DNA from 2 places in the Microbacterium sp. NPDC089190 genome. Region 2 is predicted to be linked to the other one. Evidence: predicted binding sites of a transcription regulator. Region 2 holds the regulator's gene; the other holds the start of a gene.
What was found. The regulator LexA, encoded in region 2, represses DNA repair genes until DNA is damaged. The targets are predictions, from matches to a motif close to TCGAACANNTGTTCGA.
Positions count from the first base shown of each region.

Region 1: a site for LexA is predicted at 5,432-5,447, ahead of AB0230_RS05570 (Rv2578c family radical SAM protein). Genes of this name have one in related genera too.

Region 1 covers NZ_JBFBHF010000001.1:1,131,465-1,140,583, forward strand. Annotated here, with positions in the region: gene AB0230_RS05545 (GNAT family N-acetyltransferase) at 1-235, shown strand, start outside; gene AB0230_RS05550 (pirin family protein) at 232-1,254, shown strand; gene AB0230_RS05555 (M15 family metallopeptidase) at 1,343-2,500, opposite strand; gene AB0230_RS05560 (AAA family ATPase) at 2,616-4,589, shown strand; gene AB0230_RS05565 (hypothetical protein) at 4,636-5,328, opposite strand; gene AB0230_RS05570 (Rv2578c family radical SAM protein) at 5,456-6,559, shown strand; gene AB0230_RS05575 (DEAD/DEAH box helicase) at 6,648-8,846, opposite strand.
Region 2 covers NZ_JBFBHF010000001.1:191,755-200,873, reverse strand. Annotated here, with positions in the region: gene dapF (diaminopimelate epimerase) at 1-736, shown strand, start outside; gene AB0230_RS01025 (methyltransferase) at 920-1,564, opposite strand; gene hflX (GTPase HflX) at 1,662-3,179, shown strand; gene AB0230_RS01015 (prolyl oligopeptidase family serine peptidase) at 3,288-5,174, opposite strand; gene lexA (transcriptional repressor LexA) at 5,292-5,981, opposite strand; gene AB0230_RS01005 (LysM peptidoglycan-binding domain-containing protein) at 6,240-6,590, shown strand; gene AB0230_RS01000 (histidinol-phosphate transaminase) at 6,674-7,768, shown strand; gene hisB (imidazoleglycerol-phosphate dehydratase HisB) at 7,765-8,379, shown strand; gene hisH (imidazole glycerol phosphate synthase subunit HisH) at 8,376-9,026, shown strand; gene priA (bifunctional 1-(5-phosphoribosyl)-5-((5-phosphoribosylamino)methylideneamino)imidazole-4-carboxamide isomerase/phosphoribosylanthranilate isomerase PriA) at 9,073-9,119, shown strand, end outside.

The DNA of each region.
Region 1 (9,119 bases), 940 kb from region 2:
GTTCCTGGAGTTCGAGCCCGCCGGTGACCGCGTCGAGCTCCCCCACACCGAGATCGACCCGGCCTTCAAGGGGAAGGGTCTCGGCTCGAAGCTCGCCGGCGAGGCACTGTCCGACCTCGCGCGCCGCGGCGACACCGTCATCCCCTCGTGCCCGTTCGTCGCGCACTACCTCGGCGAGCACGACGTCGACGGCCTCTCGGTCGAGTGGCCCGAGGGCGCCGACGAGGCGTCGTGACCCGCCTCGACGTCGCCCCGCCCGAGGCGGAGGGCCCGGTCGAGTGCGACGGGCCGCGCGCGCTCGTGGTCGAGGCGCGCGAGGTGCCGCTGGGCGGCGTGCGCGGCATGGAGGTGCATCGCACCCTCCCGCACCGCTCGCTGCCGATGGTCGGCGCGTGGTGCTTCCTCGACCGGTTCGGTCCGCAGCAGACCCTCATGCGCGTCGAACCGCACCCCCACATCGGCCTGCAGACGGTCACCTGGCCGATCGTGGGCGAGGTGCGGCACCGGGATGCCGTGGGCAGCGACGTCGTCGTGCGGCCCGGCGCCCTGAACCTCATGACCAGCGGCGCGGGCATCGCGCACTCGGAGTACTCGGTGGGCGAGGGACCGATCCCTCTCGACGCGCTGCAGCTGTGGGTGGCCCTGCCCGAGTCGCGTCGGCACGGCGCCCCCGCCTTCGAGCGCCACGAGGACCTGCCCGTGCTCGACCTGGGCGACGGATCCGACGCGGTCGTCGTGATGGGCGAACTGGGCGGAGTCTCGTCGCCGGCGACCGTGCACACGCCGATCGTCGGCGCGGAGCTGCGCCTGGCCGCCGGTGCCACCGTGCGGATCCCCTTGGACCCCACGTGGGAGTACGCCGTCTCCGGCATGGTCGGCGCCGCCGAAGCGACGACGGGGGTGGATGCCGTCGACGCCGACGCCTCGAGACGACCGGCGCCCGCGATCGAGCCCGGGTCGACGGCATCCGTCGATCACACGCGGCTGGTCTACCTCGGCACCGGACGCGACCACCTGGAGCTGCGCAGCGACGAGGGCGCCCGGGTCTTCCTGCTGGGCGGGGAGCCCTTCGAGGCCGACATCGTGATGTGGTGGAACTTCGTCGGCCGCTCGCACGACGAGATCGCCGAGGCACGCGAGGCGTGGGAGGCCCGCTCTTCCCGGTTCGGCGAGGTCGTCGACCACGGACCCGAGCGCATCCCCGCGCCGCCCCTGCCCGGGGTGCGCCTCACCGCGCGACGACGCCGGGTCTGACGGCCCGCTCGACGGAGGCCGTGCGCAGGGGGCGGGACGGCGGAGCCGCGCGCATCTTCGCAGCGTCGGGACGCCGCTTGAACGACGCTCAGTACGTCGGCGCCGCCGGGAGCCCGAAGAACTCCTCGAGGGTGGTGTATCCGCCGTCGTGGTACGCCTGGGCGAGCTCCGGCCCGATGAAACGCAGGTGCCAGGCCTCGGGCTCGTAGCCGCTGACATCCTCGCGTCCCTCGGCATAACGCGTGATGAAGCCGAACTCCCAGGCATGCTCCCGCACCCAGGCGCCCTGCGCCGACGCCGCCACGTCGTCGAGCGTCGCGCAAGAGCCGTTGCACGGCACGATGTCGACGGCCTTTCCGGTCTGGTGCTCGCTGAACCCCGGGCGTGCGCTCTCGCGATCGGCCTCGGCCACGCCGCCCACGGCGACCCGACCGGCGTACGTGGACTGCTGCGTGGAGTAGGAGCGGAAGGCGCTCAGATAGCCGATCTCGCCCACCCCCGCGTCGGAGGCCGCGCGGACCATCGCGCTGAGGGCTTCGGCGGGAGCGGCGCGCAGGGCCGACTGCTCCAGAGCGCGCACGTTCGACGGCATGACGAGGTCACCCGGGTAGTAGTCGAGCGGATCGAGCGGGCGCTGCTTGTTGACGACGAGCCACTCGCGATCCGGGTCGCTGAGCGAGACGCAGGGGGCGAGTCCGGATGCCACCGCGGAGCGGAACGCCGCCCCACCGCCCGCAGCGGCGATCGCGGCGGTGTCGTCGCCCTGCGAGAGGGCAGTGGTGAAGGCCGGGTCGTCGCACGGGGTGGCGGTCGCGGCGACGGCGGCGACCTGCGGAACCGGCAGCCCGTCGTCGGGGACGGCGGGGGGACCGGCGACCGCAGCCGACACGACGGAGGCGTCCGCCGCGGCCGAGCCCTCGGCATCCGCGCTGCGCCCGAGCGTCGCGGCCCCCACCACCACGGCACCCACCAGCACCGCGACCGCCGCCCCGGCGACGAGCGCGAGGCGCCGCCGGCGCCGGAGCGGCAGGGGGGCGAAGAGGTCGGGGAGCCGACCTCTCGTCGCGCCCCGCGGCGTCGCGGCCGGTTCGTCGGGCCGCGCCGGGAGCGCGAGGGCACCGGTCGCCGCTTCCCGCAACTGGCGTCGGGTGATGGGCGCCGGGGCCACCGATACAGCCGCCGTCGCGAGTCGCTCGGCCTCCGCGCGCGCGGCGCGGCGGGGAGAGAGCTCGGGATCGGGGGACATCACTGCGTCCATTGTCTCCCGGACGCCCGCTGCGGTCGACCCGTGGCAGGCCGGAGGTTGCCCGACTCACGTCGGCCCGGCAGTCTGGGGACACCGTGAGCCGACCGGGGGGACCATGCTCGACGACGACGACCGCGCACTCATGCGCGCCATGAGCCGCTACCTCGAGACCGTGAACCGCGTCGTCGCCGACGACAGGGCAGGTGAGCGCACCCCGCTCGGCGAGGAGCTGAGCGCTCATCTCGGCGTGGACGTCACCACACTCCCGGTCACCACCGAGACCCTGTCGGCGCACCGCTACGTCGACGCCGACATCGCCCTGGATGAGCTCACCGAACGCGGCGGCGGACGCCTCATCGGCGTGACCGGGGGCGAGCAGCGGTTGCACGTGTCGGCATCCGAGCTGTTCGCGGGCCCCTACTCGCACTTCGCTCCCGGACCGGTGTCGTACGAGTCGCGCGACGTGAGCGCCACCGCCCAGCGGCGGGTCGTCTCGTTCGGCGTGCGGCTGCTCGCCTTCGACGGTCACCCGCTCGTGATCGTGCAGCGCTCGGCGAACCCGCGGTCGATGCCGTCGCAGCCCCAGCTCGAAGTGATCGGCGCGGATCCGGATGCCACGGCGGCGGCGCTCGCGGAGATCCGACGACTGATGATCGAGCGCAGCGTGCTGCGCGGCCACGTGCTGTCGTTCGTGCCGACCGAGTACGGGCACGAGGCCGGGGCCACCTTCCTGCCCCGCCCCGAGGTCGGCGCCGACGACATCGTGCTCGGCGAGGGGGTTCTGCAGCGGATTGTCGATCACGTCGTGGGTATCGGCGACCACCGCGAGGCCCTGCGCTCCGCCGGACAGCACCTCAAGCGCGGCGTCCTGCTCTACGGTCCTCCCGGCACCGGCAAGACGCTCACGGTGCGCCACCTGCTCGCCCGCACGCCGGAGACGACGGCCGTCGTGCTCACCGGATCGAGCATCCGCTTCATCACCGCGGCGGCCGAGATCGCGCGCACCTTCGCCCCCGCCCTCGTCGTGCTCGAAGACATCGACCTGGTGGCGGCCGATCGCGGCTTCTCGCCCGAGCCCGTGCTCTTCGACGTGCTCGACGCCCTGGACGGGTTGGAACCGGATGCCGACATCGCCTTCGTCATGACCACCAATCACGTGCAGATCCTCGAGGAGGCTCTCGCCGCCCGACCGGGTCGCGTCGACCTCGGCGTCGAGATCCCGCTCCCCGACGACGCCGACCGACGCCGACTGTTCCGTCGCTACGCCCAGGGTCTGCCGCTGTCGGCGGAGGCGATCGAGGCCGCAGCCGACCGCGCGCAGGGCACGACGGGCTCGTTCGCAAAGGAGCTGCTGCGCGGCACCGTGCTCCGCGCCGCCGTCCGGGGCGAGGAGGCACCGACCGATGACGATCTGACGGCGGCCCTCGACGAGCTCCTCGACTCGGGAGCCGCTCTGACGCGCGTGCTCCTGGGGGCACGGCCCGAAACCCCTCCACCGTCCCCCTCTGCGTACATCGCCACCGAGACCCCCTTCGTTCCGCGCCCCGGCGGCCCCTCGATGCAGGTGTCGCCCTCGGGGGAGATCGGCTACCACGACGAGACCGACGGCCACTGGGTCGCCCTCGACACCGTCGGCGACGACACGGTCGGTTCGATCGCGTTCGACCAGGAGGTCGAAGACCCGCTCGTCGACACCTCGGAGCCGACCCACGAGCTGAGCTTCCCGATGCCCGTCTGGCACACCGTCTACGCCGAGCTCGGCAACACCGGCTCCGTCGAACGCGTCGGCGGCGACCCGGTCATCGCGGCCCGCACGGAACGGCTTCAAGCTGCCGGCAGCGCGGCGGCCGCGCGGCATCCCGGCCCCCTCGCTCCCAGCGGGTGGCCGCTCGACGACGCGGAATTGCCGGTGTCGCTGGCGGATGGGGACGAGGAGTTCTTGGTGGAGATCCTCGCGGGCGGGCAGCGCGTGACGCGCGGGATCCTGGCGGAGCCCGACCTGCCCGACCATGTACGACGCGAACAAGAGGAGTCCTTCACGGCGGGCGCAGAGGCCCTGCGGTTCATCGCGGCCCGTCTGCCCGACTGAGGTGGTTGCGACCGCTCGTCCCGCCGCGACACTGGCGCGCCGCGCGTCAGGCGATGCCGCTGGATGCGACCTCGGCCGCCGCGAAGAGGGCGACCACGATGCTCAGCACTCCCGCGACCAACAGGAGCGAGGGGTGCGCGAGCCCGATGACGACGCGCCGGGTGTGCGGCAGCTCGGTGAGGAACTCGTCGGGGATCCGATGGCGCTCGGGTACGCCCGCCCACCCGCGCAGGCGCGCGATGTAACCGACGCAGCGGAAGACGAGCACGGCCCAGAGCATCGCGACGATGAACGGCACGACCGCACCGAAGATCTCGAAGGCCTCGACCCACGCTTTCTCGGGATCGGCCCCGGTGTCCTCGGCCAGCTGCACCGCGACCGCCGCGCCGAGGACGACGGAGCCGACCCACAGGATCAGCGCGCCGAGGACCGCGAAGAACCGCGCGAAGAAGTGACCGAGGATGGACTCCTCGTACGCGAGATGCGTGCGCGGCGTCTGCGCGAGCACCAGCAGCGTTGCGCCGAGCGACGGCAGGGCGCCGAGCAGCGAGAGGACGACGCCGGCGGTCTCGTCTTCCACCCAGATCTCGCAGACCACGAGCAGCACCACCGCGACGCCGAGCCAGATCCATCCCGACAGGGTGGGATGCCGCACCACGAAGAAGGGATGCAGCGACTCCACCCGGCGCGCGGACCCGTTCACGAGCGTGTGCCCCCACACGTGCCGGTCCGCATCCATGTCCGCCCCCTGTCCACCCGCGCGGGGCGGGCTTCGCAGCCACAGTAGCGGTTCGCGGTTCGTGCATGCGGACGCATGTGGAGAGGTCGGCCTTGCTTCTGGGTAGAACATGTGTTCGACTGTTCGCATGAGGTGGCAGGGTCAGCAGTTGGGCGTCGACGACACGGCGGCGCTGCCCGGCATGGAGCGCATCGACGGTCTCGTCCGGTCGGTCACGACCCCCGAGTTCGCGGGGATGACGTTCCACGAGGTGCTGTGCAAGACCGCCCTGAACCGCGTGCCCGGCGCGTCGGCCATGCCGTTCGACTGGACGGTGAATCCGTACCGCGGCTGCAGCCATGCGTGCTCGTACTGCTTCGCCCGCAAGACGCACGAGTATCTCGACCTCGACTCCGGCGCCGATTTCGACTCGCAGATCGTGGTGAAGGTCAACGTCCCCGACGTTCTGCGGACCGAGTTGCAGCGCGGATCCTGGGCGCGCGAACCGGTCATGCTCGGCACGAACACCGACCCCTATCAGCGGGCCGAGGGGCGTTACCGCCTGATGCCCGACATCGTCGGTGCCCTCACCGACACCGGAACACCCTTCTCGATCCTCACGAAGGGCACGCTTCTGCGGCGCGATCTGCCGCTGCTGGCGGACGCCGCCCAGCAGGTGAAGGTCTCGCTCGCGATGTCGATCGCCGTCTTCGACGACGCTCTTCAGCACTCGATCGAGCCGGGGACCCCCAGCGCCGAGGCGCGCCTCGAGACGGTGCGCACCGCGACGGCGGCGGGATTCCGCGTGACGGTGTTCCTCATGCCGATCCTCCCCCACCTCACCGACTCGATCCCGGCGCTCGACGACGCCCTCGCCCGCCTGCGTGCGGCCGGCGCCGCGAGGGTGGTCTACGGCGCGCTGCACCTGCGCCCGGGCGCCAAGCAGTGGTTCTTCGCGTGGCTCGAACGCGAGCACCCGCACCTCGTGTCGTCCTACCGCGGCCTCTATCCCGGCGTCTCGGTCACCGCACCCAAGGCGTACCGCACGTGGCTCGGCAAGCGCCTCCGCCCACTGTTGCGCCTGCACCGACTCGACGGGTGGGACGAAGACGACCACCCACGTGGTCGCCCACAACCGGGACTCGCGGCCCGCACCCCGGCCACCAGCAGCCTGGGGCCGGTTCGCACGACCCGGGGCCCGGCATCCCCTCGCCCCCAGGTCGCGCCGGCGAGCGAGCCGAGGCTGTTCTGACGGCGAAGGCCGGGACGTCGCGGCCACCGACGGCAACGGGAAAGCCCCCGCCGCGCGAACGCGAACGGGGGCTTACCGGTGTGACGGATTACGACGTGACGTCGGAGAGCTGACGACCCGAGATCTCCTCGAGCACGTCGTCGCCCAGCTGCGTCGGCTCGAACGGCGCCTCGATCTCCGCACGGTCGAGCAGCTCGGTCATCCGGCGCTGACGCTGACGCGTGATGAGCGTCACCACCGTGCCGCTGCGACCGGCGCGGCCGGTGCGGCCCGAACGGTGCAGGTACGTCTTGTACTCGTCGGGGGCGTCGGCCTGGATGACCAGATCGATGTCGTCGACGTGGATGCCGCGAGCGGCGACGTCGGTGGCCACGAGCACGTTGACGCGACCCGAGGTGAGCTTCTCGAGGTTGCGCGTGCGCTTCTGCTGGTTCAGGTCGCCGTGCAGCGCGACGGCGGCGATACCGGCGTCGTCGAACTGCTCGGCGAGCATCTCGGCGTAGGCCCGGGTGCGGGCGAACACGAGCGTCTTGCCCTCGCGATCGACGAGCGAGTCGAGGATCTGCGCCTTGTCGCGGTGCTCGATCACGAGCACGCGGTGCTCGATCGTGCTCGAGTCCTGGTCTTCACCGGCGACCTCGTAGACGGCCGGCTCGACGAGGAACTCGTCGACCAGGGCCGCGACCTCGCGGTCGAGCGTGGCCGAGAACAGCAGCTTCTGGCTGCCCTTCGCGGTGGCGCGCAGAATGCGCTGCACGGGCTCGAGGAAGCCGAGCTCGCACATGTGATCGGCCTCGTCGAGCACGGCGACCTGCACCTGCGAGAGATCGAGCTTGCCCTGGTTGAGCAGGTCTTCGATGCGACCCGGGGTGCCGATGATGATGTCGACGCCCTTCTTCAGCGCACCGACCTGACGCGCCTGAGGGACGCCGCCGTAGATCTGCGTGGTGAAGAGCCCCACGCTGCGGGCGATGACCTGCACCGTGCGGTCGATCTGCAGGGCGAGCTCGCGGGTCGGCGCGAGGATGAGCGCCTTCGGCGCGCGACCGAACTCACGACGCTGACCGGCCTGGGCGCGCAGGATGCTCTCGACGAGCGGCGCGCCGAAGGCGATGGTCTTGCCCGAGCCGGTGCGGCCACGGGCCAGAACGTCGCGTCCCTCGAGGATCGGCGCCACGGTCGCGGCCTGGATCGGGAACGGCTTGTCGGCACCGAGGCCCGCGAGAGCGCGGACGATGTTGTCGCCGAGACCCAGCTCGGCGAAGCCGGCGCCGGTCACGGTCGCGGCATCCACCGCTTCGGCCTGCAGTCGCTCGTGCACGACGTCGACGCGCTGCTCGTGCTCGGCCGAGCGCTTCGGGCTGGCGTTCCAATCCGAGCGGCTCGGGCCGTCGGCGCGACGCGGACGCTCGTCGAACGAACGGGCGGGGCGGTCGCCGAAGTCGCGACGGGGGCGCTCGTCACGGTCGAACGACCGCGCGGGACGATCGTTGCGGTCGAAGGAACGCGCTGGACGCTCACCGGCGTCACGACGGGGACGGTCGTCCCGATCGAACGAACGCGCCGGGCGATCGTTGCGGTCGAACGAACGCGCCGGACGGTCGTTCCGGTCGAAGGACCGCGCGGGACGGTCGTTCCGGTCGAACGAACGCGCGGGACGGTCGTTGCGATCGAAGGACCGCGCCGGACGGTCGTCACGGTCGAACGAACGCGCGGGACGCTCGTTCCGGTCGAAGGAACGGGCCGGGCGCTCACCCGCGTCACGACGCGGACGCTCGTCACGATCGAACGAACGCGCCGGACGGTCATTGCGATCGAACGAACGCGCCGGACGGTCGTTCCGGTCGAAGGAACGGGCCGGGCGCTCACCCGCGTCACGACGCGGACGCTCGTCACCATCGAACGAACGCGCCGGGCGCTCGTTCCGGTCGAAGGACCGGGCGGGACGCTCGTTCCGGTCGAAGGACCGGGCGGGGCGGTCGTTCCGGTCGAACGAACGCGCGGGACGGTCGTCGAACGAACGGGCGGGACGGTCGTCGCGAGCGGACTGGCGGATGCCACGGGCCTCGTCGCGGCCGGCACGATCCGATGCGCTCCACCGGCGCTTGTCGGGGGCGGCCTCGGTCTCGGCGCGGTAGCCGCGGTGGTTGGGGCTCTTGCTGCCGGGCTTGACGGGGCCCTCGGCACCGGGACGACGCTTGCGGTCCTGGAACGAGGTCTTGGCGCCGTAGCGCGGCTCGAAGTTCTTCGCGGCGCGACCGCCGGCGGGCTTCTTGTTCTTGGGCATGGGGGACTTCCTGGGTTCTGTTCGCGCGAAACAGCGACACCGCTCGTGGCGGTGAGATACCCGGACTGTCGTCGGCCGGGGGCCATTCACTGATGATGGTCGAGGCCGCGATCGCGTCCTGTCCATCGGCCCCTTGGACTCACAAACCCATCCGCGCATCACACGCGGTGTCCAGAGCCGACCGCCCCACGTTACAGCCCGCGCCTGGGAATGGCATCCACGCCCCGGGTCGCCGCGTGCGACGAGAACAGGGGATGCCACCGGAACAGGCCG
Region 2 (9,119 bases):
CTTCGGCATCGGCGCCGACGGGTTGCTGCGGGTCGTGCGCTCCGCCGCGATCCGCGACGGCGCCGAGGCGGCGGCATCCGGGGCCGAGTGGTTCATGGATTACCGGAACGCCGACGGATCCGCGGCCGAGATGTGCGGCAACGGCACGCGCGTCTTCGCCCGGTACCTCACCGACACGGGTCTCGCCTCCATCGACGAGGGACTGCGGATCGGCACGCGAGCGGGCGTGAAGACCCTCACGCGCAGCGACCGCGGGTTCGAGGTCGACCTGGGAGCGTACGCGGTCGAGGCCGACGAGACGCTCGTGCGCGCGAAGGGCCTGAGCGTCGCGCGCCCGGGGGTGGGCATCGACGTCGGCAACCCGCACGTGGTCGTCGCCCTGTCGTCGGATGCCGAGCTCGAGGGGCTCGATCTGACCTTCCAGCCGGTACTCGACCCCGCGCCGCGACACGGCGCCAACGTCGAATTCGTCGTCCCGGCCGACCCGCTCGTGCGCGACGGCGTCGGGGCGATCCGCTTGCGCGTGTTCGAGCGCGGGGTCGGCGAGACCCTCAGCTGCGGAACGGGCGTCGCCGCCGCCGCGCTCGCCGTGCGGCACTGGGCGGGCGCCGCCGCTCCCGATCACTGGGTCGTCGACACCCCGGGCGGCACGCTCGGCGTGCGCGTCGCCGAGGGGCGGGTCTTCCTGTCGGGTCCCGCATCGCTGGTGTTCACGGGCGAGGTCGCTCTCGCCTGACACCGGAACGGGGCGTCGGAGCGGAATCGCGTGACGTCAAACGTCGCGGGGAGACGGCGCGTGCGCGCTCGAGCCGTGGCAGCCGGATGCCGGCTCGCGGGCGCGAGCGGATGATTCCACCGCGGACGGGAATCCGCTCCCGTGCGCGCCCCCTCCGGCGACGGCGCGGCGGAAGCCATCGGCTCAGCGGACGACGTCGATGAGTTCGCTCGGGGGCGAGCCGTGGCGGCGCACCCGCAGGACACGGTACCCGCGGCCGGTGGCGGCGCGTTGGACGCCGTAGCCCTCGGGGAAGGTCGCCGCGAGCCAGCGCTGCAGGGAATCGGAGCCGAGGTTGCGCTGGACGACGAACCAGCCGTCGCTGCGCTCCTGCAGGCGCGGGATCCAGTGCTGGAGCATGCCGTGCAGCTCGTTCTTGCCGACCCGGATCGGCGGGTTCGAGCGGATGGTGCGGAACGTCACGTCGTCGGGAACATCTTCCGGGCGCACGGCGTTGATGTTGGTGAGGCCGAGCGACTCGGCATTGCGCCTCACGAGATCGAGAGCACGTTCGTTGACGTCGACCGCCCACACGGTCGCGTGCGGTGACGCGAGCGCCAGCGACAACGAGATCGGACCCCACCCGCACCCCAGGTCGAGGAAGTTCCCACCGGCGGGCGGGGGAGGCGTGTTGGCCAGCAGCACCGAGGTGCCGGCATCCACGTGCTCGGGGCTGAAGACGCCGCCCGCCGTGACCACCTCGAGTTCGCGACCGGCCAGCGTCACGCGGATGCGGCGGAGCTGCTCAGGACTCGACGGCGATGCGCTGAAGTAGTGCTCGCTCCCCATCCGCACAGGATATCCGACCGGAGCCTCGGGCGCCGGGCCGGATAAAGTGCCAGAACATCAGTACCACCGCGGGCCCCGCCCGCGACGAAAGGAACACATGACCGAACAGACCACACCCCCGAGCATCGACGCGTCAGCCGTGGATCCGGTCGACCGTGTGCTCGCGCGCGCCGAAGCGCACCGCGGGGTCCGGGTCTTCGGTGCCGCTCAGGCCCTTCAAGACAGCACCACCGCGTACGGCGGCGACAGCGACGGCGACCAGTGGGACCGCGAGGAACGCGCGGCGCTGCGCCGTGTCGTCGGCCTGTCGACCGAGCTCGAAGACGTCACCGAGGTCGAGTACCGCCAGTTGCGCCTCGAGAACGTCGTGCTCGTCGGCGTGCACCCCCAGGGGGAGCAGACGGATGCGGAGAACTCGCTGCGCGAGTTGTCGGCGCTCGCCGAAACGGCCGGAGCGGTCGTGCTCGACGGCGTCCTGCAGCGTCGGCCCCACCCCGATCCGGCGACCTACGTCGGCCGGGGCAAGGCCGCGGAGCTTCGCGACATCGTCGCCGCCGTCGGCGCCGACACCGTCATCGCCGACACGGAGCTCGCGCCCAGCCAGCGGCGTGCGCTCGAAGACGTCGTGAAGGTGAAGGTGATCGACCGCACGACGGTCATCCTCGACATCTTCAGCCAGCACGCGAAGAGCCGTGAGGGCAAGGCCCAGGTCGAACTCGCGCAGCTCGAATACCTCCTCCCGCGACTGCGCGGATGGGGTGACTCGATGTCACGTCAGGCCGGCGGACAGGTCGGTGCAGGCGGAGCGGGCATGGGCTCCCGCGGACCCGGTGAGACGAAGATCGAGCTCGACCGTCGCCGCATCCGTACGCGTATGGCCCAGCTGCGCAAGCAGCTGCGCGACTTCGCCCCCGCCCGTGAGGCCAAGCGCGCCGAGCGCAAGCGCCACACGATCCCGTCGGTGGCGATCGCCGGGTACACCAACGCGGGCAAGTCGAGCCTGCTCAACCGCCTCACGAGCGCCGGAGTGCTCGTGGAGAACGCCCTCTTCGCGACCCTGGATGCCACGGTCCGCCGCTCCGAGACCACCGACGGGCGCGTGTACACGCTGACCGACACCGTGGGCTTCGTGCGCAACCTCCCGCATCAGCTGGTCGAAGCCTTCCGCTCCACGCTCGAAGAGGTCGGCGACGCGGACGTCATCCTGCACGTGGTCGACGCGTCGCATCCCGACCCGGCCGCCCAGCTCATGACGGTGCGCGACGTGATGGGCGATGTCGACGCGAACTTCGGGCAGGAGATCGTCGTCTTCAACAAGTCCGATCTCGTGAGCGAAGACGACCGGCTCGTGCTGCGGGGTCTCGCTCCGAATGCGAAATTCGTGTCGTCGCGCACCGGTGAGGGCATCGCCGAACTGCGTGCCGCGATCGAAGAGGCGCTGCCGTTGCCGGCGGTCGAGGTGCAGGCGGTCGTTCCGTACGACCGCGGAGACCTCGTGTCGGCGGTGCACGAGAGCGGCCTCATCGTGGCGCAGGAGCACCGCGAGAACGGCACCTATCTGCACGCTCACGTCGGCGCGCGGCTCGCCGCCGAGCTGGCGGCGTTCGAGGGCTGAGGCCCGCGCGGCACGATGGGCCCCTGCGCGTACGCGCGGGGGCCCATCGCCGTGGGGGCGCTCTTCGGCGCGTCGGCGCCGCGGGTGAGTCGCCCGGAAGGCGTCGGCTCAGTCGAGCTCGAGCGCGGGGATACCCGGGGTCTCGAAGCCGAACACCGCGCCGAGGAAGCCGAGTTCGCGCTCGAGGGAGTCGATCACCGTCTCCGACCGGCGGAACCCGTGCCCCTCGCCCTCGTACAGGACGTACGCGTGCGGGACGCCGTGCGCCGTCAGGGCGTCGCGGATGGCCTCCGCCTGCGACGGGGGGACCACCCGGTCTTCCGATCCCTGCAGGATCAGCAGCGGCACACGGAAGAGCTCCGGGCGGCTCAGGGGTGAGCGCTCGACGTACACGGCCTCGGCATCGGGCAGAGGCCCGATGAGCCCGTCGAGGTAGCGCGCCTCGAAGTCGTGGGTGTCTTCCGCGAGGGCGCGTGCGTCGCCCACCCCGTAGCGGGAGATGCCGGCTGCGAACACGTCGGTGCGCGTGACGGCGGCGAGCACCGTCCAGCCCCCGGCCGAGCCTCCCGCGATGGCGAGGCGCTCGGGGTCGGCGAGTCCCGCTTCCGCGAGGGCGGATGCCGCGGCGGCGACGTCATCGACGTCGACCGCGCCCCACTGTCCCTTCAGGCGGTCCCGATAGGCGCGCCCGTAGCCGGTGGAACCGCCGTAGTTGACGTCGAGGACGCCGATACCCCGGCTCGTGAAGAACGCCGTCTTCGCCGACGGAGCGGGGCCGACGTGCGAGGTGGGTCCGCCGTGGACGAGCACGACGTACGGCGGGCGCTCGCCTGTCACGGGGGCGACGTCGGGGTTGGTGGGGGCGTAGGCGAAAGCGTGCACCGGACCGTGCGGTCCGTCCGTCGACAGCGCGCGGGCCGTCGGCATCCATTCGTCTCCCCACGGGCCGGCGCCTCCCGTCACGAGGTCGACAGCGCCGGAATCGAGGTCGACGAGCCAGAGGCCCGATCGCCCGCCGGCGTCCGAACCCGAGACGAGCACCTGCGACCCGCGGGCGTCGTCGATCGCGGCGCCGGCGACGACGGGGACGTCGAGGGGACGGACGCCGCTCGGTGCGATCTCGACGACCTCATCGGCCCCGTTCGTCCGGACGGCGACGACGCGCCCGTCGTCGGCCGCTCCGAACCACCGGGTTCCGAGTACCCACAGGCCCCCGCCGGTGTCGGCGTCCGCCGGGGCGAGCGGCTGCGCATCGCCGTCGAGGGGGCGACGGAAGAGGTTCCATCGGCCTTCGGGATCGTCCGCGTAGAGGAGCTCGTCGTCCGCGATCCACACGGGTTGCACGGGCGCGCGGTGCGCACCGCCCGCGACGTCGTGGACCTCGCCCGTCTCGAGGTCGGCGACGCGGAGGACGGTGGCATCCCACGGCATGTCGGGGTGATCCCAGGCCACCCAGGCCAGGCGGCGACCGTCGGGCGAGAGGGCCGGCTGGGCCAGGAAGTCACTGCCCTCGGCGAGGACCTCCGCCGGCCCGTCGAGGGGGATGCGGACGATGGCCCGGGCCGGGACCCGCGACGACCCGTGGGTCTCGCGCACGGCGAGGAGGACCCCGTGCTCCCAGCGCAGTCCGCCGTGTCGCACGGCGTCGTCGGCGGGGGTCAGCGGGCGCGAGGTCTCGCCCGGGCGGAGCGCGTAGACCCGCTGGTCGGCCTTCTCGACGTAGTACAGCTCCCCGTCGTCGGACGCCGTCCAGGCGCCGCCACCGTACTCGTGCACCGCGGAGCGCGCGTCGGCGGGTGCGGGAAGCACCGTCTCGACGGAGCCGTCGCCGCGGCGACGCTTCACGGCGACGCGACCGGCCTCGTGGGGGACGGACTCGCCCCACCACACCTCGTCTCCGACCAGTCGTGCGCCGTCGACGCGCGGCGAGGCCTGGGCGACGGACGCGGGCGTGATCGGGGAGGGCCAGGAACCGTAGGGGAGGGTGTCAGCCATGACTCCAGCCTAGGCAGGGCATCCGACATCGACGGAGATCCCCGGTACTCGCGACGAGCGAGCCGAGAGGGGCGGATGCCACGCCCGAGCGCGCATCCGGCCCCGGGGCGGGGAAGGTCAGACGGCGCGCAGGACGGCGACGACGCGGCCGAGCACGACGGCCTCGTCGCCCAGGATCGGCTCGAACGCGCTGTTGCGGGGGAGCAGCCAGGTGTGGCCGTCGCGGCGGCGGAACGTCTTCACGGTCGCCTCGCCGTCGAGCATCGCGGCGACGATCTCGCCGTTCTCGGCCGTCGCCTGCGATCGCACGACGACCCAGTCGCCGTCGCAGATGGCGGCGTCGATCATCGAGTCGCCCGACACCTTGAGCATGAAGAGCTCGCCCTTGCCCACCAGTTGGCGGGGAAGGGGGAAGATCTCCTCCACCTGCTGGTCGGCGGTGATGGGCACGCCGGCGGCGATGCGGCCGACGAGGGGCACGAGGGCGGCGTCGCCCAGCGCGGGAGCCGTGTCGGCCGGGTTCTCGGCGGCGGCACCGGGGAGGTCGATGAGGACCTCCATGGCGCGCGTCTTGCCCGGGTCGCGCCGCAGGTAGCCGCTCAGTTCCAGCTGGTTGAGCTGGTGGGTCACGCTCGACAGCGACTTCAGGCCGACCGCGTCGCCGATCTCGCGCATGCTCGGCGGGTAGCCGTGCCGGGCGATCGATCGCTGGATGACCTCGAGGATGGCGAGCTGCTTGTCGCTCAGGTTCTTGCGTCGCCGAGTCTGCGGACGTTCGCGGCCGGCGGCGGTCGTCGCGTCGGTCATCTGTGCTCCCCTCGCGCCGCTGTCGATGCGGCGGAAATTCGAATGTCGGAGGTTGGTGATGAGGTCTCCGTGTCGAAACCGTATCCGGTGAACGAGCCGGAAGGCAGGGAACGGCGCGCGTGTCGCGTTCGATCCGTCTCCGATATCCGCGGTCTTGACACATCGAAAGTATCGAAGATAGATTCGGAATACAGATTCGCACCCCCGCCCTCCCGGCCGAGGGCGGGGTGCGAATCTCTCCCCACCGAGGAGCACATCATGAGCAGCATCGCCATCACCGTCCCGACCACCCGCCTGCGCATCACCGCGCGCGGCCGCCGTGTCGTCGCGTTCCTGGTCGCCCTTCCCCTCGCCATCGCCCTGAGTTTCGCCGTCGTCGGCGGGGGAGCCGCGCTCGCCTCGAACGAGGCCGGGGCGCCCGTCGGGTCGTTCACCGAGATCACCGTCATGAGCGGCGAGACGTTGTGGTCGATCGCCGAGGAGCTCGCGCCCGCGGCCGACCCGCGCGATGTGGTCGCCGAGATCTCGCGTCTCAACGCCCTGTCCGGCGGTTCCGTCACGGCGGGTCAGCGCATCGCCATCCCCGCCGAATACGCTCCCGCGAACTGACCGTCCGCACGGGATCGACGCCGACGGCAGGGGCGATCCGCCCGACCCGCGAGCGTGATCCGTCGGTGTCACCGCCGCCTACGATGGGTGAGGTGAACGTACGCCTCGACGACCTCCCGCTTCGCGACGATCTCCGGGGCATGACGCCCTATGGGGCACCGCAGGCCGCGCTGCCCGTGGCGCTGAACGTGAACGAGAACACGCACCCCGTTCCGTCCGAAGTCGCCGACGACATCCTGGATGCCGTGGCTCGCGCCCTCCGTGATGTCAACCGGTATCCCGACCGCGAATTCACCACTCTCCGTGAGGCCTTCGCGCAGTACCTCGGGCACGGACTGAACCCCGATCAGATCTGGGCGGCCAACGGCTCGAACGAGGTCCTCCAACACATCCTCCAGGCGTTCGGCGGTCCTGGCCGCACGGCGATGGGATTCGCCCCCACCTACTCGATGTACCCGATCCTCACCCGCGCCACGGGCGCCCGGTGGATCGCCGGGGAGCGCGCGCACGACTTCACCCTCTCCGCCGAGTCCGCGGCGACGCAGGTGCGCGAGCAGCGTCCCGACATCGTCTTCCTCTGCGCCCCCAACAACCCCACGGGCACCCCCCTGCGCCTCGACGTCATCGAGGCCGTGTACGACGCCTTCGAGGGGGTCGTCATCGTCGACGAGGCCTACGAGGAGTTCGCCCCGCGCGATGAGCCGTCGGCCATCTCGCTGCTGCCCGGGCGCCCGCGGCTGGTCGTCTCGCGCACCATGAGCAAGGCGTTCGCCTTTGCGGGAGCCCGCGTCGGCTACCTCGCCGCCGACCCGGCGTTCGTCGACGCGCTCCGCCTGGTACGGCTGCCGTACCACCTCAGCGCGCTGACGCAGGCCGCCGCGACGGCCGCTCTCGGGCACGCCGACACCATGCTCTCGATGGTCGACGAGATCGTCGCGCAGCGCGACCGCATCTCGGCGACCGTGTCGGCGCTGGGGTACACGGCGCACGAGTCCTGGACGAACTTCGTCCTCTTCGGGGGCGTCGACGATCCCGCCGCGACGTGGAAGGCGCTCTACGACCGGGGCGTGCTGATCCGCGACGTCGGCATCCTCCACCACCTCCGCGTCTCGGCCGGAACGGCCGACGAGACCACCGCGTTCCTGGACGCCCTCGCCTCGATAGGATCCCGAGCATGACCGCCCCCGCCACCCCCCGCACCGCCTCGATCACGCGCGAGACGAGCGAGTCCCGCGTCGAGCTCGAGCTCGACCTCGACGGTCGCGGCGTCAGCGACATCTCCACGAGCGTCCCGTTCTTCGATCACATGCTGACGGCGTTCGCGAAGCACTCCCTGACCGACCTGCGCGTGCGCGCGACGGGCGACACCCACATCGATGCGCACCACACCGTCGAAGACACCTCCATCGTCCTGGGTCAGGCCATCCGCCAGGCGCTCGGAGACAAGTCCGGCATCGCGCGGTACGGCGACGCGCTCGTTCCGCTCGACGAAGCTCTGGCGCAGGCGGTCGTCGACATCAGCGGACGCCCCTACCTCGTGCACACGGGGGAGCCCGCGGGCTTCGAGCACCACCTGATCGGCGGACACTTCACCGGCTCGCTCGTGCGCCACTCGTTCGAGGCCATCTCGATCCACGGCGGCCTCACCGTGCACCTGCGCGTCGTCGGGGGACGCGATCCGCACCACATCGCCGAGGCGGAGTACAAGGCGTTCGCGCGTGCCTTCCGACAGGCCAAGGCCCTCGACCCGCTCGTCGACGGCATCCCGAGCACGAAGGGCGCGCTGTGACGGCCAAGCCGGTCGTCGCCGTCCTCGATTACGGCTCGGGCAACGTCCACTCCGCGGTCAAGGCGCTGGTCGAAGCCGGAGCCGACGCGCGGCTGACATCCGACCGCTCGTTGCTGATGGACGCCGACGGCCTCCTCGTCCCCGGCGTCGGCGCGTTCAGCGCCGTCATGGGCGCCCTGAACGCCAGTCGTGGGGGCGAGATCATCGATCGCCGGCTCGCGGGCGGTCGTCCGGTGCTCGGCATCTGCGTCGGCATGCAGGTGATGTTCGAGCGCGGCATCGAGCGCGGCACAGACACGCCCGGACTCGGTGAGTGGCCGGGCACCGTCGACGAGCTCGCCGCCCCCGTGCTGCCGCACATGGGTTGGAACACGGTCGCCGCGGGGGAGGGATCGCGTCTTTTCGAGGGCATCGAACGGGAGCGCTTCTACTTCGTCCACTCGTACGCGGCGCAGGAGTGGTCGCTCGAGGTCACGCCGCCGTTCCCGCAGCCCGCGGTGACGTGGTGCACGTACGGTGCCCCCTTCATCGCCGCGGTCGAGAACGGTCCACTGGCCGCGACGCAATTCCACCCCGAGAAGTCGGGAGATGCCGGCATCCGTCTTCTCGCCAATTGGATCGACGGACTGCGCACGACTACTGTGTGACCTCGTGCCCGGGGCTGGCGAGAGGCGCCTACCGGCACGAGGAGCCATGAACGATTTCGCGTCCACGCCCGAGCTTGTCCTTCTTCCCGCGGT